3 regions of the Solibacillus sp. FSL H8-0523 genome follow, and region 2 is predicted to be linked to each of the others. Evidence: a T-box and tRNA genes for the amino acid it is inferred to sense, from the RefSeq annotation. Region 2 holds a T-box; the other regions hold tRNA genes.
What was found. A T-box is a leader RNA that pairs with one kind of tRNA and senses whether it is charged. The one in region 2 lies ahead of argS (arginine--tRNA ligase), so its partner is inferred to be a tRNA-Arg.
Positions count from the first base shown of each region.

Region 1: it has a tRNA-Arg gene. The T-box ahead of argS (arginine--tRNA ligase) is inferred to sense a tRNA for this amino acid. The anticodon was not compared.
Region 3: it has a tRNA-Arg gene. The T-box ahead of argS (arginine--tRNA ligase) is inferred to sense a tRNA for this amino acid. The anticodon was not compared.

Region 1 covers NZ_CP150291.1:3,458,742-3,469,281, forward strand. Annotated here, with positions in the region: gene NSQ62_RS17300 (amino acid ABC transporter ATP-binding protein) at 374-1,096, opposite strand; gene NSQ62_RS17305 (amino acid ABC transporter permease) at 1,097-1,798, opposite strand; gene NSQ62_RS17310 (basic amino acid ABC transporter substrate-binding protein) at 1,822-2,598, opposite strand; tRNA gene NSQ62_RS17315 (tRNA-Arg) at 3,363-3,434, opposite strand; gene clpP (ATP-dependent Clp endopeptidase proteolytic subunit ClpP) at 3,619-4,209, shown strand; gene NSQ62_RS17325 (HPr family phosphocarrier protein) at 4,488-4,745, opposite strand; gene whiA (DNA-binding protein WhiA) at 4,853-5,794, opposite strand; gene NSQ62_RS17335 (YvcK family protein) at 5,832-6,809, opposite strand; gene rapZ (RNase adapter RapZ) at 6,814-7,695, opposite strand; gene NSQ62_RS17345 (8-oxo-dGTP diphosphatase) at 7,711-8,181, opposite strand; gene trxB (thioredoxin-disulfide reductase) at 8,697-9,641, opposite strand; gene NSQ62_RS17355 (tetratricopeptide repeat protein) at 9,719-10,540, opposite strand, start outside.
Region 2 covers NZ_CP150291.1:1,521,266-1,531,805, forward strand. Annotated here, with positions in the region: gene NSQ62_RS07340 (M3 family oligoendopeptidase) at 362-2,158, shown strand; gene NSQ62_RS07345 (DUF4097 family beta strand repeat-containing protein) at 2,301-3,056, opposite strand; gene NSQ62_RS07350 (ABC transporter permease) at 3,056-3,760, opposite strand; gene NSQ62_RS07355 (ABC transporter ATP-binding protein) at 3,753-4,673, opposite strand; gene NSQ62_RS07360 (response regulator transcription factor) at 4,830-5,552, shown strand; gene NSQ62_RS07365 (HAMP domain-containing sensor histidine kinase) at 5,549-6,643, shown strand; T-box leader at 6,783-7,001, shown strand; gene argS (arginine--tRNA ligase) at 7,046-8,719, shown strand; gene NSQ62_RS07375 (DinB family protein) at 8,795-9,265, opposite strand; gene NSQ62_RS07380 (Cof-type HAD-IIB family hydrolase) at 9,332-10,105, shown strand.
Region 3 covers NZ_CP150291.1:3,000,345-3,010,884, forward strand. Annotated here, with positions in the region: gene NSQ62_RS14990 (carotenoid biosynthesis protein) at 1-153, opposite strand, end outside; gene NSQ62_RS14995 (hypothetical protein) at 341-526, shown strand; gene NSQ62_RS15000 (hypothetical protein) at 635-1,693, opposite strand; tRNA gene NSQ62_RS15005 (tRNA-Arg) at 2,060-2,133, opposite strand; gene NSQ62_RS15010 (metallophosphoesterase) at 2,313-2,813, opposite strand; gene NSQ62_RS15015 (XTP/dITP diphosphatase) at 2,905-3,498, opposite strand; gene rph (ribonuclease PH) at 3,498-4,250, opposite strand; gene racE (glutamate racemase) at 4,375-5,175, opposite strand; gene NSQ62_RS15030 (MarR family transcriptional regulator) at 5,192-5,635, opposite strand; gene NSQ62_RS15035 (LuxR C-terminal-related transcriptional regulator) at 5,708-5,929, opposite strand; gene NSQ62_RS15040 (thioesterase family protein) at 5,999-6,442, opposite strand; gene sdhB (succinate dehydrogenase iron-sulfur subunit) at 6,603-7,379, opposite strand; gene sdhA (succinate dehydrogenase flavoprotein subunit) at 7,397-9,142, opposite strand; gene NSQ62_RS15055 (succinate dehydrogenase cytochrome b558 subunit) at 9,233-9,847, opposite strand; gene NSQ62_RS15060 (YslB family protein) at 10,117-10,539, shown strand.

The DNA of each region.
Region 1 (10,540 bases), 1.9 Mb from region 2:
CCTTTAATTTGAATCTGGATTTGCGACGAAAGAGCAGCGACAGGAGTAGGTCTTTTGGATGGTGAAAAATTCACTATTTCTTAATTGAATCTACCTAAATCACCATTAATTAGTCATTTTGTTAAAGAACACACTTTATGCGGAAGTAGAGTGGCGCGGAGTGAAGGCGGCAGACTCCTGCGGGAACAGCGCGCGCGGAAAATCCATTTTTTTTGCCACCGTAAGAGGCACAAAAAATTAGTTGAAGCCGTGCCCGCGGAAAGCGTCCGCCGTAACGTAGCAGAACGGTCCCAATAAAAAACACCAAATCGCACTTAACTCGTGCGATTTGGTGCCTATTCTCATATATATGTCATAAAGAAAGAGCAAGTATTTATAATACTTGCCCTAAAAATGCCTTCGTACGCTCGTTTTGTGGATTACCGAAGATTTGATCGGGTGGTCCTTGTTCGACGATATAACCGCCATCCATGAACAGTACACGATCACTCACTTCACGCGCAAAGCCCATTTCATGTGTTACAACGAACATGGTCATGCCCTCTTTTGCGAGGTTCTTCATTACTTCAAGCACTTCTTTTACCATTTCTGGGTCTAGTGCTGACGTTGGTTCATCAAACAGCATAATTTTTGGCTTCATCGCAAGTGCACGCGCAATCGCCACACGCTGCTGCTGACCGCCTGATAGCTGCTGCGGATAGCTATCTGCCTTTTCGCGTAGACCTACCTTTGCTAGTAGCTCTACCGCTAATTTTTCAGCGTCTGCTTTGTTCATCTTACGAACTTGCATAGGCGCCATCGTCACGTTATCAAGCACCGACATATGCGGAAATAGGTTAAATTGTTGGAAAACCATCCCTACTTCCGTGCGGATTTCGTTAATATTCGTTTTTGGATCATTAATTTTTACACCATCAATATAAATCGCGCCGTCTGTTACTTCTTCTAATAAGTTCAAGCAGCGAAGGAATGTACTTTTCCCTGAACCAGATGGCCCAATGACACACACTACTTCTTTTTCCGCGATTTCATAATCAATGCCCTTTAATACCTCGAGCTTGCCAAAATGCTTGTGTAAGTTTTCTACTTTAATCATTTATGCGCGCTCCTTTTTCTTACGTGGGTTGTAGTTGATGTCCACACGCTTTTCGATAAACGCAATTAGCTTCGTTACCGCATACGTTAATACCAAGTATAAGAACGCAGCGAATAAGTATGGCTCCCAGAAACGCTGATACGTTCCGGCTACGACTTTACTTACATATAAAATTTCTGCTCCGGCAATAACCGTTACAAGTGAAGAATCCTTTAATAATGCGATAAATTCGTTCCCTAAAGGTGGAATCATGCGGCGGAATGCTTGCGGTAAAATGACTTTACGCATCGCCTGTGCACGCGTTAAACCAAGTGAACGCGCTGCCTCCATTTGACCTTTGTCGATTGACTGAATCCCTGCACGGAAGATCTCTGCGTTATATGCTGCACTATTTAATACAAGCGCCATAATCCCCGATACCCACCAGCCTAAACCTTGACCAAAAATCGTTGGAATGACCGCTAAGTGAATTAATAACAGCTGTACTAATAATGGCGTGCCGCGGAATACATCCACATACAATTTCACAGGCCAATAAATCCATTTTTTGTTTGATACTTGACCTAATCCTAAAAATAGACCGAAAATAACACCACCAAGATAACCACATGCGGTTAAAACAATGGTTGCCCAAAGCCCTTTGGCATATAGCTCACGGTAGTTCCAGATTATATCCCAACGGAAAAAATCAAAAAATTCCATCTGAAACCCTCCCATTCATTGTTTTACTCGAAATCCGTACCTGTAATTTCTGCTAACTTACCGTTGTCTTTAATCTTTTGTAAGCCTTCATTTAAAATCTCTAATAACTCTTTGTTGCCTTTTTTCACCATGAAGCCGAAATAATCTATTTCAAACGAATCATCTTCAATTGATGTTAAGCCTGAATCTGGATTATTTTTTAAGTAATCTAATACAACCGCATTGTCACCAATTGCTGCATCTGCTGAACCGTTAATAACTTCTTGTAAAGCAACTGCAAAGTTTTCATAGGCTAAAATTTTAGAACTTGCGACACCTTGTAATTCTTGTGCAGCAATATGTCCAGTTGTATTAATTTGTGCTGAGATTTTTTTATCTTTTAAATCGTCGTAAGAAGCAATACTAGAGCCTTCCTTTGTTACGATTAATAACGTTGCTTCATAGTATGGATCTGTGAAATCATAGCTTTGTTTACGCTCATCTGTAATCGTAATCGCCGCTGCGCCTAAATCTAATTCACCTGTTGTCACTTGGCTAAATGTTGATTCCCAGCCTGTGTTCTTAATTTCTGTTTCAATACCCATTTCTTCACCGATTGCCGCTAAAATTTCCGCATCTAAGCCGACAACATTCCCTTTATCATCTAAATATTCAAAAGGTGCGTACGTTGCCTCTGTTCCCGCTACGATTTTTGTATATTCTTTCGCACCCGATGATTCCTCGTCAGAACCACACGCTGCTAAAATCATTGAAGCAACCGCAATTGGTGCTACCCATTTAAAAAGTTTTTTTGTATTCATTATGAATATCCTCCTGGATGTAATATTTTTTAAGTAACTAATGACATGTTCAATTATATTAATTTCACAATTAATATACAACATTTAATTTTTAAAAAATTGATTATTATTACATAAAGATGAATTTTTATAACAAATACGATAAGTTTTTTGCATAAAATTCAATAATTATTCATATGCCTATCATTACAATCAAATAAGCTAGTTCATTTCCCAATTCCATTTCAACATATGCTTGGCGTGATTACCAAAACCTTGTCACACATTAATACCCCGGAAAAAAAGTCTACAAAAAAGACTATTTCAAAGTAGTTACTCTGAAATAGTCTTTTTCATTTAGCATATTTAACTTCTTTATTTCTTGGAGTGAGAACGAAAGAAGGGTAAAAAGAAACGGTACAGTGAATCTTTTTACCCTACATAAAATTCATTCTCCGTTATAAAATAAGCCCTCTACGCTTACTTTTAAACAGATATAAAAAAATAGATTAAAGCAGTAAAATGGTGCCCACGAATGGACCTGATGATAAACGTGCATTTGGTTTTTAATTGCGCACAAATAAAAGCAATCATCCTAAATGCGACATTTACTAATGTACTCATTTTCTACATAATTATCAAGCTTTATTTAATAAAAAAATAGATTTTCATTAATTTTTTTTAAGTTTAATTTATTTACGAACGGGAAACCTAATAGTGTTAAAAATTACCTTAACAAATTTTAGTACATAGGAGGAGAAATTGTCGAAGTAGATGGCTAAAAACGCCCTCGGAGGGAATCGAACCCCCAGCCTCAGAACCGGAATCTGAAGTGTTATCCATTACACCACGAGGACATGGTTAAATTTATTCAGCTTTATCATTATACAAAGTACATCGGTTCATTTCAAGAACAAAAGACGGACTTTATATTTGACCAAAACTGACTAATGCGTGTATGATAGGTTTACAGCTGAAATACTTTCCAATTTTCAGCAAAGGTATACGAAAATAGGCTTTAACAAAGGGAGGATTTTTTCAATGAACTTAATTCCTACAGTTATTGAACAAACAAACCGCGGCGAACGTGCATATGATATTTATTCACGTTTATTAAAAGACCGTATCATTTTATTAGGGAGCGCAATCGACGATAACGTTGCTAACTCAATTGTAGCACAATTGTTATTCTTAGAAGCGGAAGATCCAGATAAAGATATCTTCCTATACATCAACTCTCCAGGTGGTTCAATCACTTCTGGTATGGCGATTTACGATACAATGAACTTCATCAAACCTGACGTATCAACGATTTGTATCGGTATGGCAGCTTCTATGGGCGCATTCTTATTATCTGCTGGTGCAAAAGGTAAGCGTGTAGCTTTACCAAACGCCGAAGTAATGATTCACCAACCACTGGGCGGTGCACAAGGGCAAGCGACGGAAATTGAAATCGCTGCAAGACGTATTTTACACTTACGTGAAAAATTAAACCGCATCATGGCTGAAAACAGTGGTCAACCATATGAAACATTAGCGCGCGACACAGAACGCGATAATTTCATGACAGCTGAACAAGCTAAAGAATACGGTCTAATCGACAAAATCTACGATCGTAACCCTAAAAAATAATAATTAAAAGCGGCAGAATTTCTTCTGCCGCTTTTTTTTGACGAAAGGCGCAGAAGGTCCGAAAAGTGTTACTTTTGCGGACAGTGCTTCGTTCGTGTATTAATCAACCGCTTTAGTGTGGTGCTTCTGCGGTAGTCGGAAGTAAGAACGAATGCTAAGAACGTCACATCCTGTGACAACGCATTCATCACCAGCATCGTCATGGCCACTATCCTCGGCGCAAAAAGGGCTTGACCAGAATGCTTTCTGGACAAGCCCTTTTGTTTACGCTTTCAAAATTAGTCTGCGTTTTCGATTAGTACTTGTAATGCCTGAATCGCTTTTTCTTCGTCATGTCCATCTGCACTTAACGTCACCGTTGTACCCTTTGCTACCGCTAAGCTCATAATGCCCATAATTGATTTTGCATTTACTTTTTTTGTACCTTTTTCTAAAAAGACATCTGCTTTATAACGATTCGCTTCTTGGACGAATAGTGCAGCTTGTCTTGCTTGTAAACCTGATTTTAGCTTGACCTCTACTTGTTTTTCGATCATCTTGAAATACTCCCTTTCACAACCGTACATCGCCTTATTTATTTCATCTTATCGAAATTATCGGAAAAGAACAACAATAGAATGCAATATTTCAAAAAACAACGTCTTTAAATCTGCTCTCCGCGGCGAAGTGCATCGGCGATTTCATCGATTTTACGTAAACGATGATTCACACCGGACTTACTCACAACACCTGTTGAAACCATTTCTCCTAGTTCTTTTAACGTCACATCTCGGTACTCCACACGTAAGCGTGCAATTTCTCTCAATTTTTCTGGTAGCTGATCTAAGCCGATTGCATTATCGATAAAACGAATATTCTCGACTTGACGTAGTGCCGCGCCAATCGTTTTGTTTAAATTGGCTGTTTCACAATTGACAATTCGGTTCACACTGTTACGCATATCACGAACAATGCGAACATCTTCAAATTTCAGCATAGCCGACGTCGCACCTGCCAAATTTAAAAAGTCCGAAATTTTTTCAGCTTCCTTTAAATACGTTACAAATCCTTTTTTGCGCTCAATCGTTTTCGCATTTAAATCAAAATGGTTCATCAAGTCAGCGAGTGCTTCCCCGTGCTCTTTATAAAGCGAGTACACTTCTAAGTGATACGAAGAAGTTTCCGGGTTATTGACCGAACCACCTGCTAGAAATGCACCACGTAAATACGCACGTCGCTGCTCGTTTTTTGGAATAATAGACGGAGAAATCGTATGATTGAACTCAAACGAATTCGAGACGATTTCTAAATCCGCTAAAATTTCTCGTGCACCTTCACGAAGACGGCAAATATAGACGTTATTTTTCTTGAGACGCATTTTTTTACGTACTAATAACTCAACATTATAAGGATAGAGCTTTTTAACAATCGTATAAAGTCGACGTGCAATCGCGGCATTTTCTGTTTGTACATCTAAACTTATTTGACGATTGGCAAAGCTCAAACTCCCGTTCATGCGAATCAGGGCGGACACTTCAGCTTTTAAGCTCGTGTCATCCGCTTCAACTTGCGTGAGCTCTTTTTTCGTTTCTGATGCAAACGACATCTTTCGTGTACCCCCTTTCTAGCAAACTATGTAGTAATTAGGACTGCAATGTTTGTTGTTTTTGTGCGGCATATTCAAATAGCCAATCTGCTAAATTTTTAGCATCATGACGAACCGTGCCTTTATGAATAAGTGCAATTTCTTTTTTTATTAACTTCACGCCCATTTGTTGAAGTTTTTCTTCATCAAAGTATACAGGTTCTGCATTTTCTTCGCGATACTGTGCATAAATTGCAGATGGCAAATCTTTTTCATTAAATAATACTGATTCAATAAATGCCTCTCCAACATGCTCATGAATCGCTTCAATATGCTGCGATACTGAGTAATGAATCGTTTCGCCTTTTTGTGTCATTAAATTGGCGATATAAATCTTTTCGCCCTTTGCTTTGACAACAGCCTGACCGATCCCTTTTACTAAAAGATTTGGAATAATACTTGTATATAAACTTCCTGGACCAATCAATATATAGTCTGCACGTTCAATTGCATGGACAGCGGCTGGTATTGGCTTTAAGTTACTCGGCTCTAAGAAAACACGTTTAATCGGCGCTTTGCCTGATGGAACTTTTGACTCCCCAACAATTGTTGTTCCGTCGATTAACTCCGCATGCAATGTCACCTTTTTATTGGCAGCTGGAATGACTTTCCCATGCACATTTAAAACTTTACTCATTTCCGCAATTGCATGGTTGAAGTCCCCTGTAATTTCTGTCAGGGCCGTTAACATTAAATTTCCTAATGAATGGCCACCTAAATCATTTGACTGTGAAAAACGGAACTGAAACATTTGCTCCACTAAGGGCTCCACGTCAGATAGGGCTGCAATGACATTGCGTACATCCCCTGGTGGTGGGATATCATAGTCATCGCGTAAACGCCCAGAAGAGCCACCGTCATCGGCTACGGTGACGATCGCTGTAATATCAAACGGATATTGCTTTAAGCCACGTAATATTGTCGATAACCCGGTGCCCCCACCAATGACGACGATGCGGGTTTTCTTTTTTTTCATGCAATCAATCCTTCCTGTGATTGATATCTCGATGTGTAATCACAACTTGATCGTTTTTCGCTAATAGCTTACCAAAATATTCTGCAAGCGTAACAGAGCGATGCTGACCACCTGTACAGCCAAATGCAATAACAAGCTGTGATTTACCCTCATTACGGTACTGTGGAATCATAAAGGTAAACAAGTCAGTTAACTTTGCAATTAACTGTTGCGTTTCCTCCGTCGCTAAAACATACGATGATACTTCTGTTTGGAGACCTGTTTTAGGACGTAGCTCTTCCACATAATATGGATTTTTTAAAAAGCGGACATCAAATACTAAATCGGCATCAATCGGCATGCCATGCTTAAAGCCAAATGACATGACATTCAATGAAAAGGTTGGACTGTTTTGGTTATCAAATTCTTTCACGATACGGTCGCGTAATTCACGTGGCTTTAGCGATGATGTATTGACAACAGTTTTCGCGCGACCTTTTAACTCAGATAATAATTCACGCTCTAGTTGAATCCCTTCAAGCGGTAATCCTTGAGGCGCTAGTGGGTGTGAGCGACGTGATTCTTTATAACGGCGCACCAGTGTCGCGTCGTCTGAATCTAAGTATAAAATACGCGCGAGTAAATCTTCTTCTTCTAGAAGAACATCTAATGTTTCAATTAATGAGTCAAAAAACTCTCGCCCTCGTAAATCCATTACAACAGCAATGCGGGTAATTTTCTTTTCAGAATCCTTCATTAGCGCTAAAAACGTAATGAGTAATTCTGGCGGTAAATTATCAACGCAGTAATAGCCTAAGTCTTCAAAACTTTGAACTGCTACAGTTTTCCCTGCCCCGGACATTCCCGTAATAATAACCAACTCATGTGTATAGCTCAGACTACCCACAGCATTTCATCTCCTCTATTTTTCTTCAATCGAATTTTGGATTTTCTTGCTAATCAGTTCAAAATCCTCTGTATATTCAAATGTACCATACTGCATCCCTTTATTTAACGCTGCAAATAATAAATTGGGTCGGTCGCCCTCTGCCATCGGAAGCTCGTTTAGACTAGCAATTGGATGCCAACCTAAAATCCCTTCGCGCGTTTCAACAAATGGCGTGCCTTCCACATCATGGGCAACAAACGTATAGAGCATCCATTCATCCACAACAGTATCGCCGTTTTTAATGACCATTGTATATGCACCTTTTAAATGAACATTTTTTGGTGTTAAGTTTGTTTCTTCTTGAAATTCGCGTATAGCGGATTCGAAGATGGATTCACCTAACTCCATTTTGCCTCCTGGCGCTACAAACCACCCGCGTCTCGGTTTTTGAAGGAGTAGCACTTTTCCATCTTTTATTGCTAATAAATTCGTAATACGTTGCATACGTAACACCTCAGTTCTTTTCATCTAAGCTTATTTCTATTATACCTTGTCCTATGCATTCAGTAAAAGAGCGCGATTCCAGTTAATGTATACGCAATAGTTTATCTTGGAGCTTTTTTTCGTATAAAGGTTTCCTTATTTATTGGCGGGCTACGGCATGACAGCATTATGGCCACGTGGTACGTGTCCATACTACTGTCTTTAATGCCGCATGCGAGGCCCGCCAATACAAAAATTTCGCTTTCGTTATAAAGTTAAGAATGCATTATACTACCGCTTGCGCTATCGCGAGGCGGTGGTTTCACTTCCTTAATTAAGTGTGCTTTAAATCATTAGATTGCTATTTATAGTGAGCTTCAAATTATGATGAACCTAATCATCACAAAAAGAGGTTGCTTCGGCGCTTTACGCTCGAAACAACCTTAAGGCGAATCAGGATATAAGGGGGTTAAACGAATTTCTATGTTTAGTATACCCTATCTTTGTAACGATTCGATTACATTTATGTTAAAGAATTATTGCGGGAATTTTTCTTTTAATTCTTCTACGTAATGCTGTGCTGCTTGTGCTGCGATACTGCCGTCGCCTGTTGCTGTAACAATTTGACGAAGCATTTTTTCACGAACGTCACCTGCTGCATAAATACCTGGCACCGCTGTTTCCATTTTTTCGTTTGTTACGATATAGCCCGCTTCATTGACAATGTTTAACGGAACAAATGGTGTCGTTAATGGTAGCATCCCAACATATACGAAGACACCATCTGTTGCCACTTGTGTTTCCGTACCATCTTCTGTTGATGCTAACGTTACTTTCCCTACTTTGCCATCTACTTCGTGGATTTCTTTAATCGTTGTATTCCAAATGAAGTCGATTTTTTCATTTGCGAATGCGCGATCTTGGATGATTTTTTGGGCGCGTAATTTGTCGCGACGGTGAACGATTGTTACTTTATCCGCAAAGCGTGTTAAGTAAATTCCTTCTTCTACCGCCGAGTCACCACCACCGATAACGATTAAGTTCTTTTGTTTGAAGAACGCACCGTCACACACGGCACAGTAACTTACACCACGGCCACCAAGCTCAGTTTCGCCTGGAATCCCTAGTTTTTTGTACTCTGCACCTGTTGAAATGATAATTGTACGTGTTTTATATTGTTTTTTACCTGAAATAATTGTTTTATATTCTTCGCCGTCGATGATTTCTGATACATCACCATATGCGTATTGTGCACCGAATTTTTTCGCATGTTCGAACATTTTTGTTGATAATTCTGGCCCTAAAATTGTATCAAAACCTGGGTAGTTTTCTACAGCTTCTGTTGATGCCATTTGACCACCAGGAATACCGCGTTCGATCATTAATGTTGATAAGTTTGCGCGAGATGTATAAACCGCTGCCGTCATCCCTGCTGGACCTGCTCCGATAATGACTACATCATAAATTTTTTCTTCTGACATAAAAAATCCTCCTCTTACCTATACCAATATCTAGTATTTATCGTATAAGATAAACGTGATAAATACAACTTTACTGCTTATTCAGAGTCAATTGGTACGAAATTATATAGTTCATCATTATATTTCGATAATGTCGATGTGGAAATACCGTATTTTGTCGCCATTTCCTTTTTTGTGATTTTATTGTCTAATGCCACATGGAATGAATATTCAATTGCTGCTGCAAGCGCTGCACAGTTTTTAAATGCATAGTCTTGCTTGAACGCCATTTCGCCAAGCGCAAACCAGGTACTTAAAATTTGTGCGACTTCTATCTTAATCGCGCCATTGGTTTCGACGATTAATTCGGCCACCTGCATAAAGCGCATGAATGCCATTTCTTCTTTGCTCGCCTTGTTAAACTCATAGTCTAATGCGTAGGCTAAGCTTAACTTTTCGAGAGCTGAAAAATTTGGCACATTCAGTAATGTAGGATGTGCGACAATTTCCTGCTTATGCGCAGAACGCTTCAATAAAAACAGACCAAACAGTCGGCTCGATTCATGTTCATCCGATAACTGACGGATAATAAATTCACGGTGGTTTTCCGCTGAATTACGTAAGCGTCCATCCTCGCCTTTTATCCAAGGTTCTAAGCCTTCTTTTGAAGGGTCCATTTTAATAAGCGTTTGCCATGATTCGTTGGCAATTTGTTCATGCCCTGAAAAATAGGCGGACTGTGCAAGCCAAAAATAAAAGCCTGTGTCACCCTCATAGCCGCGCTTACTCATCGAGCGTAACCATTTATACGCCTGTTCATATTCACCAACAAGTGCGAATGTCGCCCCTAATTTGTAGCGGTTATCCCAATCGTATGGCTGAATTTTCACGAGTAATGCGAGTAAACTTTCGAGCTCTTC
Region 2 (10,540 bases):
TTGCTTTCCTTCAGCATTTTTTACAGAAGTTCACTTTTTGCCAAAGTAGAGAGATGCGGAGCGAAGGGGGTGACTCCAGCGGGAACAGCGCGAGCGGAAAATCCATTTTTTGTGCCACCGTCAGAGGCACAAAAAATTAGTTGGAGCCGTGCCCGCGGAAAGCTTCCCCCGTAGCGTAGCAGAACGGATAAGATTAAAGATTCCGTATCTTATTTATTAAAACTTTGTCATCCTCAACTTATGGTGATGAGCCGATCTTTTGTTATTAAAATTCCAAATATAGCGTTAGAGGAAGTTATAGTCAGAAAATTCCACTTGGTGTATTATAGAATGTATGTTCTTAAAATAAGGGGGAGAATAATTGGAGAGAAATAAATATCGTCGAGTCTGGAGTTTAGATAGCGTTTTTCAAAGCAACTCAAATCAATTTATAAATCATATACAGGAACTAGAAAGAAGCCTAGATAAAATGGATGGGCATCTAGCAGCTACAAGCATTTCAAGTAAAGAAGATGCCGATTATCTCTTAAACTTACTTAAAGAAATTGACAGTTTGAAGCTTAAGCTATCACAAGCCTCTTCATTTATAACTTGCTTATTAGCTCAAAGCCCAGCTGATCAGGTCGCGAGCGTTTTACAAGGAAGGGTTGCTAAATTAAAAAGTAAATATGGCATTACATTAACAAAATTTCAGGCGATAGTCGCAAATATTTCATTGGACATTTGGTTAGATGCTGTTGAATTGGATGAGTTAAAAGACTTTCAATTTATATTGGCCGAATGGCGTGAGGAAGGTGCAACAGCACTAACTTCTAATGAAAAAGCAATTTTGTCGAATTTATCTGTAGATGGATATCATGCGTGGGGACAGCTCTATCAAACATTAATGGGGAAGCTCGAAATAGAAATTCAATTGGAAGGGAAACCACAGAAATATTCAATAGGGCAAGCTTTGAACTTACGAGCGCATTCGAATGAGGAGATACGTAAAGTCGCACACGAAAAATTGGAGCACAAGTGGTCGGAGCAAAAAGAAAGCTTTGCTAAAGTGTTAAACCACATAGCTGGTTTTCGACTTCAACTATATAATTTTGAAGGAACCGATGATGTTTTGGAAGAGCCCTTACGTAAAAATCGCATGAAAAAAGAAACACTTGAGGCAATGTGGTCTGTAGTCAGTAAGAATAAAAATGCTTTTGCTCAATATTTAAATCGAAAAGCGAGCATGATGGGTGATGAGAAGCTACAATTCTATAACTTTTGGGCACCTGTTGAAACGAAGGTCAAAGAAATTCAATATGAGGATGCAATTGACTTAGTAAAAGACGCGTTTCGTATATTCGGAAATCAGCTAGAAGCATTTGTAACAACAGCCATTGAAGAACAGTGGATTGAAGCGGAAAATCGATCCAAAAAGTCAGCCGCTGCATTTTGCGCGGGCTTTCCAATGTCTGAGGAATCAAGGATTTTTATGACATATGATGGAACGATGAAGGGGATTTTAACACTTGCACATGAACTAGGTCATGCGTTTCATAATACAGCAATGAATGGTGTTGCAGGTTTGAACCGACAATACCCACTATGTATTGCTGAAACGGCTTCGTTCTTTGCTGAAATGATTGTATTGGATGCAGCAATTGAAGCGGCTGTGACAAAATCAGAAAAAATAACACTACTCGACGAAAAATTAAAAAGAAGTGTCATGAATTTTATGAACATCCACAGTCGATTTCTTTTTGAACAAAATTTTTATGAGGAGAGAAAAAAAGGCCTCGTTTCTGCACAGCGGTTAAATGAGTTAATGCAAGAAGCAATTTCAGATGGGTATAGAGATTCGCTTGATAATGTATCCGTACATACATGGCTGTGGACACCGCATTTTTATATAACAGATGCGCCATTTTATAATTTCCCATACACATTTGGCTATTTATTAACCTATCGTTTATATGAAAAAGCAAAAGAAATCGGTGCTGACTTTGAAAATACGTATATCCAATTGTTGCGAGATTCAGGAAAAATGTCTATGGAAGACTTGATGCTGAAACATTTAAATGAGGATATAACAACGGAAGCCTTTTGGGAAAAAGCTATGAAACTTTGTGTACAAGATGCCGAGTTATTTCTTGAATTAACAGCTTTAGAAATAGTTTAACGGTAGGAATTTTACAAAATAATAAACCAATCCTTAGGCGTATACTTATAAAGCCTGCTCACCATTTAGAGCAGGCTTAAAATTATTAATTTTGTAAGTATATAGAAGAACCTCAAACTGTTTTTGATATTATTGCACTTTTTTATTCAATCACGACTGAACCATATTTTGATTCAGCTGAGAGTACATTAGCTCGATCCCCAATAATAGATGATTTTTTATAGTGAATAACAATATCGCCTGATACGCTTTTTACATGTATGTTCGGTTGTTCAATCACTTCTGTCATGCTGATTTGTCCGTCAGTCGTTTCTATTGTATGAACTAATCCTGTAGTTTCTTGAATTGCAACATCACCTGCACTTGTTTTAACTGATAAATTGTCGATTGCGCTTTTAGTGATTGTCAAAGGAGCATCTTTCGTACGAAGTTCAGCATTTGAGGTGGATAGGTTGTTTAGATTTACTAACCCAGCAGCAGTCTCTACCTGTACTGCATCTAGCGTCACATTTTGAATGATAGAATCGCCATCTACTGTGTTTAGTGTAAGTGTTTTACTTTGAGATTGAGGCAATTGTAGGATAATGGTTGGCGCTGAACGAAGCTGAATGTTTTCGTGCCATTTTTTCTTACTTGGTTGCTCTGTAATTAAGAATCTATCGTTTTCTTCTGTTAGTTTCATCATGCCTTTCTTTAATTTATACCCCTGCATTTGAACATGTATTTTATCATCTGGAGAGCTGGTAATAGCGATTTTTAATGCGTCAAGTGACACATTAATATGTGGTTTTGCTTCAAACTCACCAATTGTGATGGTATTTGTAGTTTGTTTCAGAAAAAGAATAGTAGTTACAATGATTGCTCCTAGTATCAGTACAACTAACATTTTTCGAATCATTAGGCCACATCCTTTTCGTCAATATTGCGGATTGATACATAAGCTATACCAATACCAAGAAGTGCTAGTATGACTGGAATTACTATACTATTGGCTAAGCTAAATGTGTCACCGCTATTTGAAACAGTTCCATTAATTAAAAAGCTGATAATGGTAGCTGAGGTAATCGTTGTTGCTGTTGATTTTTTTCGCATTCCAAAAAATAACGGAATTAAAGCGATTGCCCCCATCGTGAATGCGTTAGTTAATGTTTTGGGTAATGTCGCAACTAAATCTTGTAAGGTTACTGTCCCTTCAAATAACCCTAGCGAAGGCTGTAAGAAGTACGTGATAATTTGCATGAGCCAAATACTTGTAAATAAACTGCCTGCAGTGAATAAATAAGTGAGTGCTAACTTAGCAATGAGAAGTTTTTTACGCTTGATCGGATAGGTAAACATGACTTGCATCGTTTTTGTACGAAACTCCGAAATGATAAGGCGAGATAAAATAGTACTTCCAAAAATAATAAAGGTAATATTCGATAAAATGTATACTAGAAACATAAATTCTTGAAATGAACTCATCGCCCCGTCTATATCATTTTTTGCATCTAGTGAAAGTAAGACGACAAAGCCATAAATACTAATAACACAGAAGAAAAAGCTTTTAAAATAACGCCCTATATGGTGTTTATTCCATTCTAATTTTATTAAATTAAGCATGCGGGTTTCCTCCATTTACACGATTTATAAAGTATTCTTCTAAAGATTGATGCATCATTTCAACCTTCTCAACATCAATACCATTTAAGATTAAATGCTTTGTTAATGTGGATGGCTTTTCCTGTACATTTTGAATAGACAAGTTTGTTGTATTTATGATTTGCACCTTAGCATTGAATTTTTCTACTAATAATTGTTTCGCATTTTTCGCATCACTAACGACCATTTCAATTGTGGATTGATGTTTTTTACGTAGGGAATCCATTGGTATTTCCTCAATTAATTTACCGTGATGTAATATGCCAATCGTATCTGCAATTGATTCGATTTCAGTGACGATATGGCTAGAAATTAAAATCGTCATCCCATATTGTTGTTTGAGCATAACAAGCAGCTCCCGTATTTCTTTAATACCGATTGGGTCTAGCCCATTAATTGGCTCATCTAATATTAAAATTTTGGGTTTAGTTACAATGGCGCGGGCAATTGCAAGACGTTGACGCATACCTAAGGAAAATTCCTTTACCTTTTTCTTTTCAACTTGATGTAAACCTACAATCTCTAATACGCTCTTTATACGATTTTGATCTTTAAACCCCATATAAGCACAGTGTATTTTCAAGTTTTTAGAAGCAGTTAGTTCCTCGTAAAAAATCGGATATTCGATGAGACTACCAATGTTTTTTAAGTATTCAATTGAGGTAGCTTGAATTGATTGATTTTGAATTTTAATTTCACCAGAAGTTGGTTTCATTAAATTTAATAGCATTTTCATAATCGTCGTTTTACCCGCTCCGTTTGGACCAAGAAAGCCATAAATTTCTCCTTCTTTAATTGTCATACTTACTTGGTTAATGACAGGTTGTTTTGCAAAACGTTTTGATAATTGATGTGTTTGAATAATAGTATCCATCCGTATGCCTCCCGTTTGTATTACATAATCACAGTGTAAAAGATGAAAGTAAAAATAAAGTAAACAGGCAGGAAAATGTATGTAATTTTTACTTGAAAGGTAACTATGGGAGGAGAAAATTGTTAAAATTGAAATAGAAAAGAGGGAGGGAATCACATGACAGATGATGCAAAAATTTTAGTAGTGGATGATGAAGTAGGCATTTTAAAAATGATTGAAATTACATTGCAAAAAGAGCATTTTATACATATTACAACAGTGACAACGAAAGCGGCAGCACTGCAAGCTATAGCAGAAAAAAATTTCGATATTATTTTACTGGATGTCATGCTACCAGATGGGGATGGCTTTACATTATGTTCAGCTATTCGTCAGCAAACGACAGCACCCATTTTATTTATTAGTGCACGCTCTAGTGATTTTGATAAATTAACAGGGCTAAGTGTAGGTGGCGATGATTATATTACAAAGCCTTTTAATCCACTTGAAGTTGTCGCAAGAATACGAGCGATTTTGCGCCGTCAGCGTGAGTACGAAAAAAAGACAGTACCATTTGAAACGGAAAACTATGTATTTAACACGTTTACTTATTCACCAAATCAGGCTTTATTAACTGTACATGGGAAAGTAGTTCAAGCTACTGCAAAAGAGTTAGAGTTACTACAATTTTTTTGCGATAATCCACTGCGCGTGTTTACAGCCTCACAACTATACGAGCGGGTATGGGGAGAAGATGTATTTGGGGAAGAAAAAACCGTCACAATTCACATTGCGAAACTTCGTAAAAAGTTAGGTGATGATACAAGAAATCCAAGTATTATCGTGAATTTGAGAGGTATTGGCTATAAATTTATTCCTCCAACAGGCGATGAGTTATGAAAATCCAGCAACGCTTTATTTTACATTTACTACTAGGTCTTGTAGCATGGCTAACGCTTGTAGCATTGACAGTGCCTGTCGTAATGGAAGGAATTTTACCTAAACTAGGATTTGGTGATGAAAAATACGAATGGATGATTCTGGTTGTCGTTGGACTTGATACAGTCCTATGCTTCATCTGGTTTGGCTGGTATGTTGGTAGCCCTATATTACTTATTATGAAATGGATTAACCAACTAGCAAATGAGGACTTTTCTCCACTTATTGATTATGGAAAAATATATAAGCGCAATGGAAAATTAAAAATGCGCTTTCGCTTATATCAAGAAGTAATCACGCAACTTGATGATATGCGAGCACAATTGGAGAAAGCAGGGGTAGAGCGCATTCAACTAGAGAAAGCAAAACGAGATTGGATTGCTGGGATCTCTCATGATTTGAAAACGCCATTAACATATATCAAAGGATATTCTACATTGTTACTAAATCCTAATTATCATTGGTCACAAGAAGAGCAACGTAGCTTTATCCAAGAAATTGATGACAAAGGAACACATATGGAGCACCTTGTACAAGACATAAATTTAGCAATACGCTTTGATGGTTCACATTCTGTACCGATTCATAAAACAAGGCAAAACATTATCCTATTTGTGCAACAAATTCTTGCAGATGTAAGCAATGATTTACGTGCACAAAAGCACCAGTTTGAATTGCAAACGGAAACCAAGGATTTTATGATGGAGTATGATCCGAATCTATTAAAACGAGCTTTTCAAAACATTTATATGAACGCAGCAATCCATAATGAAGCAGCAGTTCTCGTTACAACTACAGTGGAGAAACAACAAGATGTGTTAATTATTCATATCCAAGATAATGGGATAGGTATGACAGAGGAAACACAAAAAAATCTATTTCACCGCTATTACCGCGGTACGACGACTGAACAAAAATCTGAAGGAACTGGCTTAGGTATGGCGATTGTGAAAAGTTTAATTGAAGCACATGGAGGTAGTATCACAGTAGAGAGTGAATTACAGCGAGGGACTAAATTCACAATATTATTACCTTTTGAAAAACAGGATTGAGTGTAAGTCTAGCATTTAATAATTCAAAGTCGTTAATATACCAGTTGTGTAGCCGTTGCATCCTTCACCAAATAAGAAAAATTTCCAATAATTGTTGACTCATCTGCCATTCCATGTATATAATCAATTTCAAATTTACAAAAAATCAGTGAAGAAGACAGTAGCTTATCGGAATTTGGCAAAGCGAGTTAGGGATGGTGGGAGCCTAATGCAAAACAGATAAGTGAAACGCACTTTGGAGATGCAACCTGAATCGAGTAGGGAAGGCCGGGGAGACACCTCGTTAACAATGGAAAGCGGTCACAGTATTGTGGCAACTAGAGTGGTACCACGGGAATCGATAGCTCTCGTCTCTTTTATTAGAGACGGGGGCTTTTTTCTATTATTGGGAGGGAAACAAACATGATTGAAACAGTCGCAAATATTATTGGAAGTACACTTGAAGGGGAATTAACAACGTCAGAAATAGCGAGTTTGCTTGAAAAACCGAAGCATCAGCATTTAGGGGATCTCGCATTCCCATGCTTTACACTCGCAAAAAAATTTAGACAAGCACCACAGCAAATTGCACAATCCATTGCGGAGAAAATCAATCATCCATTCATCGAGGATGTTCAAGTAGTAGGTGCCTATATTAATTTCTTTGTCAATCAGGTCGTTGTCACGCAGCAGGTTTTGACGGACATTGTAGGTAAAGGCGACAACTATGCGCAACTAGAAAAAAACGGTCAGCGTGTTGTCATTGATTTTTCATCACCAAATATTGCGAAGCCGTTTTCGATGGGGCATTTGCGTTCAACGGTGATCGGTAATGCGCTCGCGAATATTGCACAAAAGAACGGTTATACGACAATTCGTGTCAATCATTTAGGCGATTGGGGAACACAGTTTGGTAAGCTGATTGTCGCTTACCACATGTGGGGTTCAAAAGAAGCGATTGACAAAGCACCGATTCAAGAGCTGTTAAAATTATATGTAAAGTTTCATGACGAAGCAGAACAAAATGAAACACTGAATGCAGATGCACGTGCGGCCTTTAAAGCATTGGAGGATGAAGACGCTGAAGCATTAGCGCTATGGGAATGGTTCAAAAATGCATCGCTTGAAGAGTTCAAAGGAATTTATGAACAGCTTGGTATTACGTTTGATTCGTTTGAAGGTGAGGCTTTCTATAATGACAAAATGCAAGCGGTGGTGGATGAGCTAATTACGAAACAGTTATTGACTGTGTCAGACGGGGCGAATGTGGTGGAGCTAGAACATATGCCACCATGTCTAATCACGAAGCAGGACGGGGCAACACTATATGCGACACGTGATTTAGCGGCTGCCTTTTATCGCCAGCATCACTATACGCCTGAAAAAATCTTCTATGTTGTTGGCAATGAGCAAAGCCTGCATTTCAAGCAAGTGTTTAACGTGATCGACAAGATGGGCTATCCTTGGGCAAAAGACTTACAGCACATCCCGTTTGGCATGATACTAAAGGATGGTAAGAAAATGTCTACGCGTAAAGGTAGAGTAATTTTATTAAAAGATGTGCTCGACGAGGCAATTCAAACGGCGAAACAAAATATTCTAGACAAAAATCCAGCGTTGCCAAATCTTGAAGAAGTCGCACAGCAAGTCGGTGTTGGCGCGGTTATTTTTAATGATTTGAAAAATTTCCGTTTGAATGATATTGAATTTTCGTTAGAACAAATGATGAATTTTGAAGGTGAAACAGGTCCCTATGTGCAATATACAGTTGCACGTATTTCGTCACTGTTGGAAAAAGCTGCATTCACGCCAACTAATGTGGTATTAAAGGAACTAGAGGAGCAGGCTTGGTCAACGATTGTTTGCTTGCAGGACTACCCAAAGGCCCTACAGGAGGCTTATGAACAAGCAGATCCATCGATTGTTGCAAAGTATGTACTGCAGCTTGCGAGAGCGTTTAATAAATATTACGGGAACACAAAAATTTTAGTAGAGGATGCGGCAAGGGAGAGTCGTTTGGTATTGTGCTATAGTGTTACGACTGTGTTGAAGGACGGGCTAAAGTTGTTAGGATTGCAGGCGCCTAGGAATATGTAGTTGTATTAGTTTAAAGGGAGCACTTCTCAAGAAGGAGAAGTGCTATTTGTTAATTCCCTTCAATCTCGGTTAGGTTTAATCATAATCTCGAATAATCAAATCAGAGGAAATCGGCTTAAGCCCAAGCTCTCTAGCCCAAATGGATAATTGTCCAATATGATGAATTTCATGCGTTATCATATGGGCTAGGATCTTTTTTTGAGTAAAGTGTAAAATCGTACCATCACGTCGTTTGACTTCAATTATATTATTTTCATATTGTGAAGGTAATTGTTCAATAAAGGATTCAGTATGAAATTTTACAAAATCAGAGTATGTGCATATCTCACTTAAGGCGTTAATAGCCGTTCGATTTTCAAAAATGATCGGTTTTTCAACGAGTGAATTTAACCAAAGCAATTCACAGTCAACGATATGTATCAAAGTTTCTCGTATGCTTTTCATTCCGCCAATACGCTCTTTATGAAATTCTTCTTCAGATATCGTTTGACACCAATTTAGCCAATCTTCACGCACCTGCCAATTATAAAGAAATAAAGATAACATGTTGCACCTCGTTTTATTAAAATAAAATAGAATAGTAAGAAAATTATAGCTAATTGGAGGGTTCATGTGAAGCACAAGATAATATTCTTTGACGTAGATGGAACGATTACAAATTATAAGGACGGGACCATTCCCAAAAGTACAAAAACGGCGATTAAACAGCTATTAAACAATGGTTTTCAAGTGGTAGCAGCGACTGGAAGGCCACTATCAATGTGTGAAGAAATCGCCAAACTGGGTGTTGAAACATTTATTACAGCTAATGGTGCCTACGTTACACACCGGGGGACATGCATTCATAAAATTGTATTACCTCGTGAAACGGTTCAATCGTTTAGCACTTTTGCATTACAACAACAAAATGCCCTTACTTTTTATTCGGAAAGCTTACATATGAATGAGGTACAAAAGCCTAAGGTATTGCAGGCATTATATGAAACATTGCGTTTAGAGGAATTTCCGCCAATCAACAAGGAACTAGATCGTAACGAGACCTATTTGCTCTGTTTGTTTGCTGATGATGTGGAAATTGAAAAATACAATGCCGAATTTCCTACAATCCAGTTTAAACGCTGGCATCCGTATATTGTGAATGTACTCGAAGAAGAGGTTTCAAAGTCCGTGGCAATAAAAAAAGTGCTCGATTATTTTGGATTGACTAAGGAAGAGGCAATCGCTTTTGGTGATGGAGAAAATGATATTGATATGCTGGAACTTGTCGATATCGGAATTGCGATGGGCAATGCAAGTGAAGCATTAAAATCAATCGCTCATTATGTGACGAAAGATTCAAGTGAGGATGGTATTGCATTGGCGTTAAAGAAGTATGAATTTATTTGAGTTTTAAATCGATTTGTATAAGGTTCGAGGCACGTTGCAGGCAGCTTTTGTATTAGGAATGATTATTGGGCTTTTTTGTCGAACCAGATTCTAATGAGCTAATAGATATTGTATACATTATGTAAGGAGATGATTTTTTTGGTTAGCTTGTTGGAAAACACCTTTCAAATATCAGCGATAATCCTTTTCTTGTGTGCAATCTATTATTATAGACACTTTAAAATAACTAAGAAAAAACGAACACTAACCGCATTTGAATTTTCAATCTACATTCTAACTAAAATTGCGTTATATCTTTTTGCAGCTAGTTATATGCTTTTATTATTAAACGGTAATTTTAGTAGATAATATGTAACGGTTGTTTGAATGGCGTGCCTAGGCGCCTAGGAATATGGAGTTGTATACATGAATGGAGATAGCACTTCGAAATAGGAT
Region 3 (10,540 bases), 1.5 Mb from region 2:
ATTCATATATGTATAGGCACCGAATAAAATTTCGTATGCTGAGCCAAAATATTCAATAATAAAGGTTGTTAGAAAAACCAATACCGAAAACATGAATCCTAATCCGTTCGAGTAGCGAATCATAAAGTACACGACACCTAAAACCCCTCCCACTCTGAAATTTGCTCCTCTTACCTATTCACTTTATACCTAATTTGTAAACTTTTACGTTATGAAAATATCATGTGTTGGGGGGGAACTCAAAAAGTAAGAAGAAGCGTTAAAACATGTTTTTAGTTGTTATTCTTGCGGGAAATACTATCATACCCATTTTACTCGCTCGAAAGGAGAATGCTTGAATATGAGTATCGTGAAATTTGTCGTCATCATTTCTTGGATTTATTGTGTCGCTTATCTGTTATTTGGTTTCCCTCAGGATACACTCCTTATGCGTACAGCAACTGGGGTGATGGTGATTATTTTTACTTGTAGTATGTTCTATGGGTTATTAAAGGTTGTCGAGCGTGGGAGGTTGGGGAGAAATTAAAGGTGCTGGTTCAGAATGAAATCCATCAATCACAACAAAAGTGCTTGTCCCGAAAGTATTTTTGGAACAAGCACTTGTTGATTATTTTTCGTTCGTATAGTGGAACCATCAAGCTTTTGTACTTCCCCCAGGATTACGCAACCACGACCAGAGAATCGCTAGTACCAATAAGATTCCTAAATAACCCATGACCGCGTACACTTTACTAATTAGCGTCGTAAAACCTATAAGGCTAATTGCAAATCCTACTAGACAGAGCAGCATGACAATAATTTTAAATGAAAAACGCTCTGGAGTCACAATACGCACAGCTAGTATATAAAGTGTTCCAATAGCCGTACTATAAATCATTGCAAGTAAAATAATAGACATGATGATGCCCATCACCGGATGAATCTGTTGCGCTAACATAAGCGTGGGCATTTCTACGCCCCTTACAACGTCCATTTTCGCAAAGAGCGCCAGGTTGATTAGAAGAATTAATAAACCTAGTAGGAGACCTCCTAATGCACCACCGCGCTTCGCAACGTTTCTGTCCACTACAGTACCACCAACTACAATTAACATCGCTGCCGCCGCGGAAAAATTAAACGACACATACAATACCGTACTAAGTAGCCAGTGAGGGGTTGCAGAAGGCTGACTTTTCGAAAGTTCATTTAGTTCACTGATCGAGTAATCCATTGTAAATAAAGAATAAATTAATAAAATAAAAATAAAACCTAGTAAATATGGCGTTAAGGTCGCTAGAATTCCGATAATATTTTCCGCATTCCACAAAAGCGTAAACATGACGGCCAACACCATCAACATGCTACCAACTGATGGCTCAATCATGTACATTTGATTAAAAGCTGAGCCTGCGCCAGCTAACATGACAATAGCAATGCCAAATAAAACGAAACAAATTAACAAATCTAGCACTGGTCCGAAAAAACGACCCCCAATATAATATAACCCTTCCTTATGCGAAGTCGTTTGTAAATCAGAGCCCATTTGCGCAAGTGTCATTCCTAAAAAGGAAAAAATAATCGCGGCTACAATACAACCAAAGATGCTAGTAACACCATAACTCGTAAAATATTGCATGATTTCTTGACCTGAAGCAAAGCCTGCACCGACCACTAAACTAACAAACGCAGTTGCAATTTGTAGACTCTTTTTCAATATGCACCTTCTTTACCGACTTAATTAAATCAACATTAGCGAATGTTATTAAATCCTGCATGATAGTAGCATAATATGTAGAGGGACTAGAGGTTATTACGATATGGAAATCTAATGAGGGGGAGTTCGGGTTTGTTAAAAGAATTTCTAAACTCTTGCGAAGTTTATTAATGAATTACAGAATACCTACTAACAATTTTTATTTATGTCCTCCATAAACCACTCAGTTCAATGTTTCATAATTTAATTATCTCAATATCCACTTGATACCTTAATTTCAAATAAAAAAACGCTCAAACCCTTATAAAAATAAGGATTTGAAGCGTTTTTACTTCGATTCAAAATCATCAATTATGAACCTATTTACGACCCAGGAGGGATTCGAACCCCCGACCGACGCCTTAGAAGGGCGTTGCTCTATCCAGCTGAGCTACTGAGTCATGTTTTTCAACCAATTGGTATCAAAGACAATTTTTATTATAGGATAGAACGAAAGAGAAGTCAACACTATTTTTAATAAAAAATATTATTTAAATAAAGTAATATTTCCAAAAACTTCCCTTGTTCCAAAACAAGCAGGGAGCCCCGTTCTAGAAAACAGGGTTCCCCTATTTATTCATTAACGCTCAATAAACATTTGCTCAATCAAATTATTATTGTCGTCATAACAATCTAATGTAAAATGGGTTGGCGAGATTGTACATGTTACAAACGATTTCTCTTCAATCTGACGCGGCTTTTTCAAGCTACCTGGATTAATAAAAAACGTGTCATCAATATATTCCGCGCCTAAAATATGCGAATGCCCAAAGCAGACGATATTTGCGCCGAGTTCCTTTGCACGATATACAAGCTTCATCGGAGAAGATTTTACATCATATAAATGGCCATGTGTCACGTACACACGCTCACCATTTACCTGAAACAAAATTTCCTCTAAATAGTTTGGATCATGGTCACAGTTACCCTTTACGCGCTCCATGTTTTGCATCACTGGGTGGGCATACGGCAGTTCACTATCACCACAGTGGATAATCTTGTGCGCGTCAGGATGGTAGCCCTTTACACGTTCAATGATTTCCTCATCACCATGGGTATCACTTAGTATCAATAGTTTCATTTTTCCCCACATCCTTTTCCAGTAATCTACGCTTAGTTTGCCAGTAACTTATATAAAATTCAATTATTATGCATAATTGTCCAGAATCCGTCTATTTCAGTAATTCTGCTAATTGCAGAGCAAGCTTGCGAATCGCATTACCGCGGTGTGAGATTGCCCCTTTTTCCTCAGCAGTAAGCTCAGCCATATGTTTTTGCAATGCAGGCACGTAGAAAATTGGATCATAGCCAAAGCCGTTTCTTCCTTTTTTCTCATGGGCAATGACACCTTCACACGTACCGAAAACTGTTTTTGTGTCCATATTTGGTCCAGCAATCGCTAGTGCACAGCAAAAACGCGCTGTACGCGCTTCTTCTGGTACATCCTTCATGTTTGCTAACACTTTGACCATGTTTGCTTCATCGTCGTGGTCGCCTGCGTAACGTGCAGAATACACACCTGGCTCACCATTTAACGCATCAATTGCTAGGCCACTATCGTCTGCAATCACAATTTTGCCAAGTAAATTCGCTAACGTTTGCGCTTTTAAAATCGCGTTTTCTTCAAACGTTGTACCTGTTTCTTCAATTTCTAAGTCAGGCGCTACTTCAAACATTGTTACCACTTCATAGCCAAATGGATTAAATAATGCTTCGAAGTCCTTTGCTTTCCCTTTGTTTTTCGTGGCAATGACGACTTGCTTCATTACGCTTCCACCTTTCCAATCAGTGCAGCTAGCTCGCCTAGTGCCTCTTTTTGAATGTTGATTAGTTCGGCAATTCCTACTTCACCTAAGTCTAACAGGTCATTTAATTCCGCTCTTGAGAAAGTTGCTTCTTCGCCTGTCCCTTGTAATTCAACAAATTGACCTGCACCGGTCATAATAACGTTCATATCAACCTCTGCTGATGAATCTTCAATGTAGTTTAAGTCAAGTACTGCACCAATTTCAGCTAGTTTACCTACGCTTGTTGCAGCTAAGTAATCTGTTACAGGAAACTTCGCGAATGGCTTTTCTACGCCTAATTTAGCGATTGCTTGTGTCATAGCAACGAATGCTCCTGTAATTGACGCTGTACGTGTGCCTCCGTCTGCTTGAATCACATCACAGTCTATCCATAACGTTTTCTCACCCAGCGCTTCTAGATTAACGACAGCACGTAATGCACGGCCGATTAAGCGTTGGATTTCCATTGTGCGGCCTGTCACCTTACCTGCAGATGATTCGCGGCGTGTACGTTGTTCTGTGGCACGTGGTAGCATTGAATATTCTGCTGTAATCCAGCCTTTGCCTTGTCCACGTAAAAAGCCTGGTACTCTATCTTCAATTGTCGCTGTACAAATTACTTTTGTGTTTCCCACCGTAATCAGTACTGACCCTTCTGGATGCATTAAATAATTATTTTCAATTTGAACTGGACGTAATTCATTCACAGCTCGTAAGTCATGTCTAGTCATTAGAGACCTCCTCAATTTGTTCGCGCACTAATCTTATCATACTTTACTAGTAGCCTAAAGCGGAAATGCCCCCATACATAGAAAAAAACCCAAATTAGAGGGTACCCTAACTTGAGTTTGATTGTTATTTTTCAAACGAGATTTTATGAAGATCGAGCGCACCTTGCTCCAACCAACGCTCCGCAATCGAACGAAAGATCGGTACAGAGCCGGAAGCATGAAATACATGCTGTGGTGGCTCTTTTTCCGTACGCAATTCACCTTTGTAGCTTAAAATCGCTTCCACGTCTTTTGCTGTTTCCTGTGCACTTGATAACACGTGTACATCAGGTCCGACAGCTGCTTCAATTTGCTTTTGTAAAATCGGGTAATGCGTACAGCCTAAAATCACGGTATCAAAGCGTTCGTTTTCAATCGGTTTTAATCCTTTTTCAACAAGATTGTACGAGAATTGCCCTTCATATTCACCACTTTCAACAAGTGGCACAAATGTTGGACACGCAAGTGGAATGACCTTTGCTTTTGTCGAAAGCGATTTAACCGCTTCCTCATAAGCACCACTTTTAATTGTACCTTCCGTTGCTAACACGACGATTTCGTTACGCTTTGTTTCTTTAATTGCTGCTCGCGCCCCAGCATTAATTACACCTAAAACAGGGAATGGCATATGCTTTTGTAAGCTTTCTAGCGCCACTGCTGTAGCTGTATTGCATGCAATAACGAGCATTTTGACATTCATTTTCTCCAGTGCCTTTGCCATTTGCCATGTAAAGTTACGCACTTCTTGTTTTGAGCGAGGCCCGTATGGACAACGCGCCGTATCACCGATATAATAAATTGTTTCATTCGGTAATAACTCCATAATTGCTTTCGCGACAGTTAATCCGCCGACTCCTGAATCGATTACACCAATTGGGGCATTCACTAGTACCGCCTCTATCCTATTTCATTAATAAATGTAGCTTCTGCAAATGTTTTAATAATTGCTCAAATTCTTCTCCGTCAAATTCGCCGGTAATATCGCGTAAATATTGTTGACGCTTCATAATGACTTCCTGAATAATACGCTCCCCCTCTGGTAAGAGGTGAATACGTACAACACGACGATCGTTTTCGTCACGAACTCGTTGTACAAGCTCATTTTTCTCCATACGATCGACTAAATCTGTTGTTGTTGAAAACGCTAAATACATCTTTGTTGATAAATCGCCAATTGTCATATCACCTGACTCTTGCAACCATTGCAGAGCAATAAATTGCGGAGGTGTAATAATATAATTGCTTAATATTTCGCGACCTTTTTGCTTAATTAAGTGAGAAATGTATCGTAATTCTTTTTCTAAGATTGCTATAGATTCAGAGCTATGTGTGCTTTGATCTTTCATCTACTTCATTCACTCCCCGAACGTTTCATATCTCTATTTTGATGTTTTTTTCATAAAATAGCAAGTATCCATTCAGTTTATTGACAATTCTTGCAACCGCAATAATTCGATGAGTGCCTGCGTTCGACTGGAAACACCTAATTTTTGTATTGTATTAGAAATGTGATTACGTACTGTTTTTTCACTAATGCCAAGTTTCGCTGCAATTTCTCGTGTCGAATAATCTTCAATCAGTAGTTCGAATATTTCTCGTTCTCTTTTCGTTAACAGCGAACGATGCTGCGGACGAGTCATTGTGCAACACCCTCCTATCCTCTTCTTTGTACAGTATGTCATGTACGAATGGGAGGTGAGGGCGTTTAACTATTTCCCAAGCAATATTTTTTTCTGTTCCTCGAGTAAAGGAACGCCTTTACCTGTTTCATAATTCAATTGAACAAGCGTACCCCGGCCTGTATAGCACACCTCATCCTTTTCATTTTTCACTAAATAATGTAGATCCATGGATGAATTACCGATTGAAGCGGCTTTGACATAAATCGTCAATGTCTCATCAAAAAACACTTGGTTCAAGTAGTCACATTGAATATCTGCTACAACCAGCATATTTTTCCCTGTAGGGCTATTGGTAAAATCAAAGCCAAGCGCTTTAAAGTACTCAATACGTGCATATTCAAAGTATGCAAATACCTTCGTGTTGTTTACATGTCCATACATGTCGGTTTCTGAAAAACGTACCTTTACTGTTGTCGAAAATGAAAAGCCGGCCATCCATTCTTGTGGATCTTGAATATAAGTTGCTCGCATACTATTTCCCCCTCAGAACTTCAAATTTCATCATCCCCCGACAATGAATACGCGTTCATTATAGCATAATTTGTCATTTTCGAGCCATAAGAGAATTATATAAAAAAGCTTTCACTAAAAAAGACCTCCACAAATTGTGGAGGTCTTTTGAGTTTGTTGATTAGTCAACCATGTGGTCAGAACCGAAGAAGTTCTTGAACATTTGAACTGATGCTGCACGGTTAAGAGCAGCGATAGATGTTGTTAAAGGAATCCCTTTAGGACAAGCAGCTACACAGTTTTGAGAGTTACCGCAGTTAGCAAGACCGCCGTCTCCCATGATTGCTTCTAAACGCTCGTCTTTATTCATCGCACCAGTTGGGTGAGTGTTGAATAAACGAACTTGTGATAATGGCGCTGGTCCGATGAATGAAGCTTTTTCAGACACGTTTGGACATGCTTCCATACAAACACCACAAGTCATACATTTAGATAATTCGTAAGCCCATTGACGTTTGCGCTCTGGCATACGTGGACCTTCGCCTAAGTCGTAAGTACCATCGATTGGAACCCATGCTTTAACTTTCTTAAGTGCGTTGAACATACGCTCGCGGTCAACTTGTAAGTCACGGATGACTGGGAAGGTTTTCATTGGCTCTAAACGAATTGGTTGCGTTAACTTGTCTACTAATGCAGAACAAGATTGTTGTGGACGTCCGTTGATTACCATTGAACATGCACCACAAACTTCTTCTAAACAGTTCATATCCCAAGATACTGGAGTCGTTTTTTGACCGTCAGCAGTTACTGGATATTTTTGAATATGCATTAAAGCAGAAATTACGTTCATACCTGGACGGTAAGGAACTTCGAACTTCTCAACGCGTGTAGCACCATTCTCAGAATCTTGACGAACGATTTCTAACTTAACTGTTCTACCAGTATTTACTGTTTCCATTTTCTAGTTCCCCCTTCTTACGCAGAATAGTCGCGTTTACGTGGTGGAATTAACGAAACGTCTACTTCTGCATAAGTAATAATTGGCTCGCCCGTAGCAGGATCGAACTTCGCCATTGTTGTTTTTAAGAATCTTTCATCATCACGCTCTGGGAAATCTGGTTTGTAGTGAGCACCACGAGATTCATCACGCATTAAAGCACCTTTTGTCATAACTTTTGCAAGGTATAACATGTTCTTTAATTGGCGAGTGAAGTGAGCACCTTGGTTCGACCATTTTTGCGTATCGTTGATGTTGATTTTTTCCCAACGCTCTTGTAACTCAGTTAATTTCGCATATGTTTCCTCTAATTTAGAGTTTACACGTACTACTGTCATGTTGTCAGTCATCCACTCACCAAGTTCTTTGTGAAGTAAGTAAGCGTTTTCTGTACCATCCATTTTCAGGATAGCTTCCCATTTTTCTTGCTCTTCTTTTTCGCGACGTGTGAAGATTTCTTCTGGTAAATCTTCCGCATGCTTTTTAAGACCTTTAATGTACTTAACAGCATTTGGACCAGCAACAGAACCACCGTAAATTGCAGATAGTAATGAGTTCGCTCCTAAACGGTTCGCTCCGTGTTGAGAGTAATCACATTCACCCGCTGCGAATAAACCAGGGATTTCAGTCATTTGATCGTAATCTACCCATAAACCACCCATAGAGTAGTGAACTGCTGGGAAGATTTTCATTGGTAATTTACGTGGGTCATCCCCTACGAATTTTTCGTAGATTTCGATGATACCACCTAATTTGATGTCTAATTCATGTGGATCTTTGTGAGATAAGTCAAGGTATACCATGTTCTCACCGTTGATACCTAATTTTTGGTTTACACATACGTCGAAGATTTCACGAGTCGCGATATCACGAGGTACTAAGTTACCGTAAGCTGGGTATTTTTCTTCTAAGAAGTACCAAGGCTTACCGTCTTTGTAAGTCCAAATACGACCACCTTCACCACGAGCAGATTCTGACATTAGACGGTTTTTGTCGTCACCAGGAATTGCTGTTGGGTGAATTTGGATCATTTCACCATTTGAATAAGTAGCACCTTGTTGGTAAACGATTGAAGCTGCTGAACCAGTGTTGATTACAGAGTTTGTTGTTTTACCGAAGATGATACCAGGACCACCTGTTGCCATGATTACAGCATCAGAACGGAATGATTTAATTTCTTCAGAACGTAAATCTTGTGCTACGATACCGCGGCATACGCCTTCGTCATCCATAACAGCACCAAGGAATTCCCAGTGCTCATATTTCGTTACTAAACCAGCTACTTCGTGAGCACGAACTTGCTCATCTAGTGCGTATAGTAATTGTTGACCAGTTGTTGCACCAGAGAATGCTGTACGGTGCATTAACGTACCGCCGAAACGACGGAAGTCAAGTAAACCTTCTGGCGTACGGTTGAACATTACACCCATACGGTCCATTAAGTGGATAATACCAGGTGCTGCATCACACATACCTTTAACTGGTGGTTGGTTCGCTAAGAAGTCGCCACCGTATACTGTATCGTCAAAGTGGATCCATGGAGAATCCCCTTCACCTTTTGTATTTACTGCTCCATTAATTCCGCCTTGCGCACAAACAGAGTGTGAACGTTTTACTGGAACTAACGAGAATAATTCAACTGCAGTACCAACTTCAGCTGCTTTAATCGTAGCCATTAAGCCTGCAAGACCGCCACCAACGACGATAACTTTACTCTTTGCCATGATTATTTCTCACTCCTCATTAAATTGCTAATTACTTTTACTCACATTTCATTTTGCTTCTTAACTATGTATAAGTTCTCAAGTTAAGAATTAAACGAATGATACGATAGCCGCAACACCAACGATCGTTAAGATTACAAATACTAACATTGTAATGTAAGTAACGATTTGTTGAGATCTTTTAGATTGTGTAATACCCCAGCTCACGCAGAACGACCATAAACCGTTTGCTAAGTGGAATGTTGCTGATACGATACCTACGATGTAGAATGCTAACATTAATGGATTATCAACGATTTGAACCATCATATCAAAGTTAACTTCTTCACCAAACGCTTTTTGCACACGTGTTTGGAAGATGTGCCAAGCGATAAAGATTACTAGGAAAATACCTGTGAAACGTTGTAAAACGAACATCCAGTTACGGAATGTGCTGAAACGTTTCGGGTTGTTCGTTGCAGTAAATGCAATGTACACTCCGTAGAATCCGTGGAACATTAATGGAATATAGATAATAATCCATTCCATTGCTAACAATAACGAGTGTGGAAGTAATTCCATCACGCTAGTAGCGTTATTGTAAGTTTCTTCACCGCCAACTGCAGTAAAGTTCAAAGATAAGTGGAACACCAAGAATAACCCGACTGGAACTACGCCAAGTAACGAGTGTAAGCGGCGCCATAAAAATTCACGATCTTTCGACAAAACTGTTACCCCCCTTAGTACTTGAAATACACATAAACACCGCCACGAAATTGTTGACGCTGTTGTTGACTGCATATTTCATCATGGTACAATATTATGACATGTCCATTGTACTCTCAACAGGTACTAGCGTCAAGGCAACTGAGTATATTTAATAATCATTTTAAAGACGTTTTTACGCTGTTTAGAGTTAAAATTTTTCTACTTATAACATTATTTCTTCTCCTAGAATTAAAATTATAAGAAAATTTATGAAAGAGGTTTTTACTATGGAAGAGCATAAAATGAAAACGATTCCAGCTTTTGGCTATGAAATCATTCGTGATCATCTACTTCATTCAATTCTAGGGAAACACGAAGAGGATGTATTGTATTGGGCAGGGAAAGAATTAGCAAGGAAATTCCCGTTATTTTCATTAGACGAGCTTCCATCATTCTTTACTGAGGCCGGCTGGGGCGTTTTAACACTCGAGAAGGAAACGAAAGATGAAGCCCATTACATACTGATGACAACAGATGAGCAATCATTAAATATCGAAGCACGTTGCTTCCGTTTGGAGGCGGGCTTTTTAGCCGAACAAAAACAAAAACAACTAGGTTTTTTAACGGAATGCTATGATGAAAAATACGAAAAGAAAAACTGTGTGAAATTTACTTTGAAGTGGGATTTGAAGGAAAAAATAACGTGGTAAA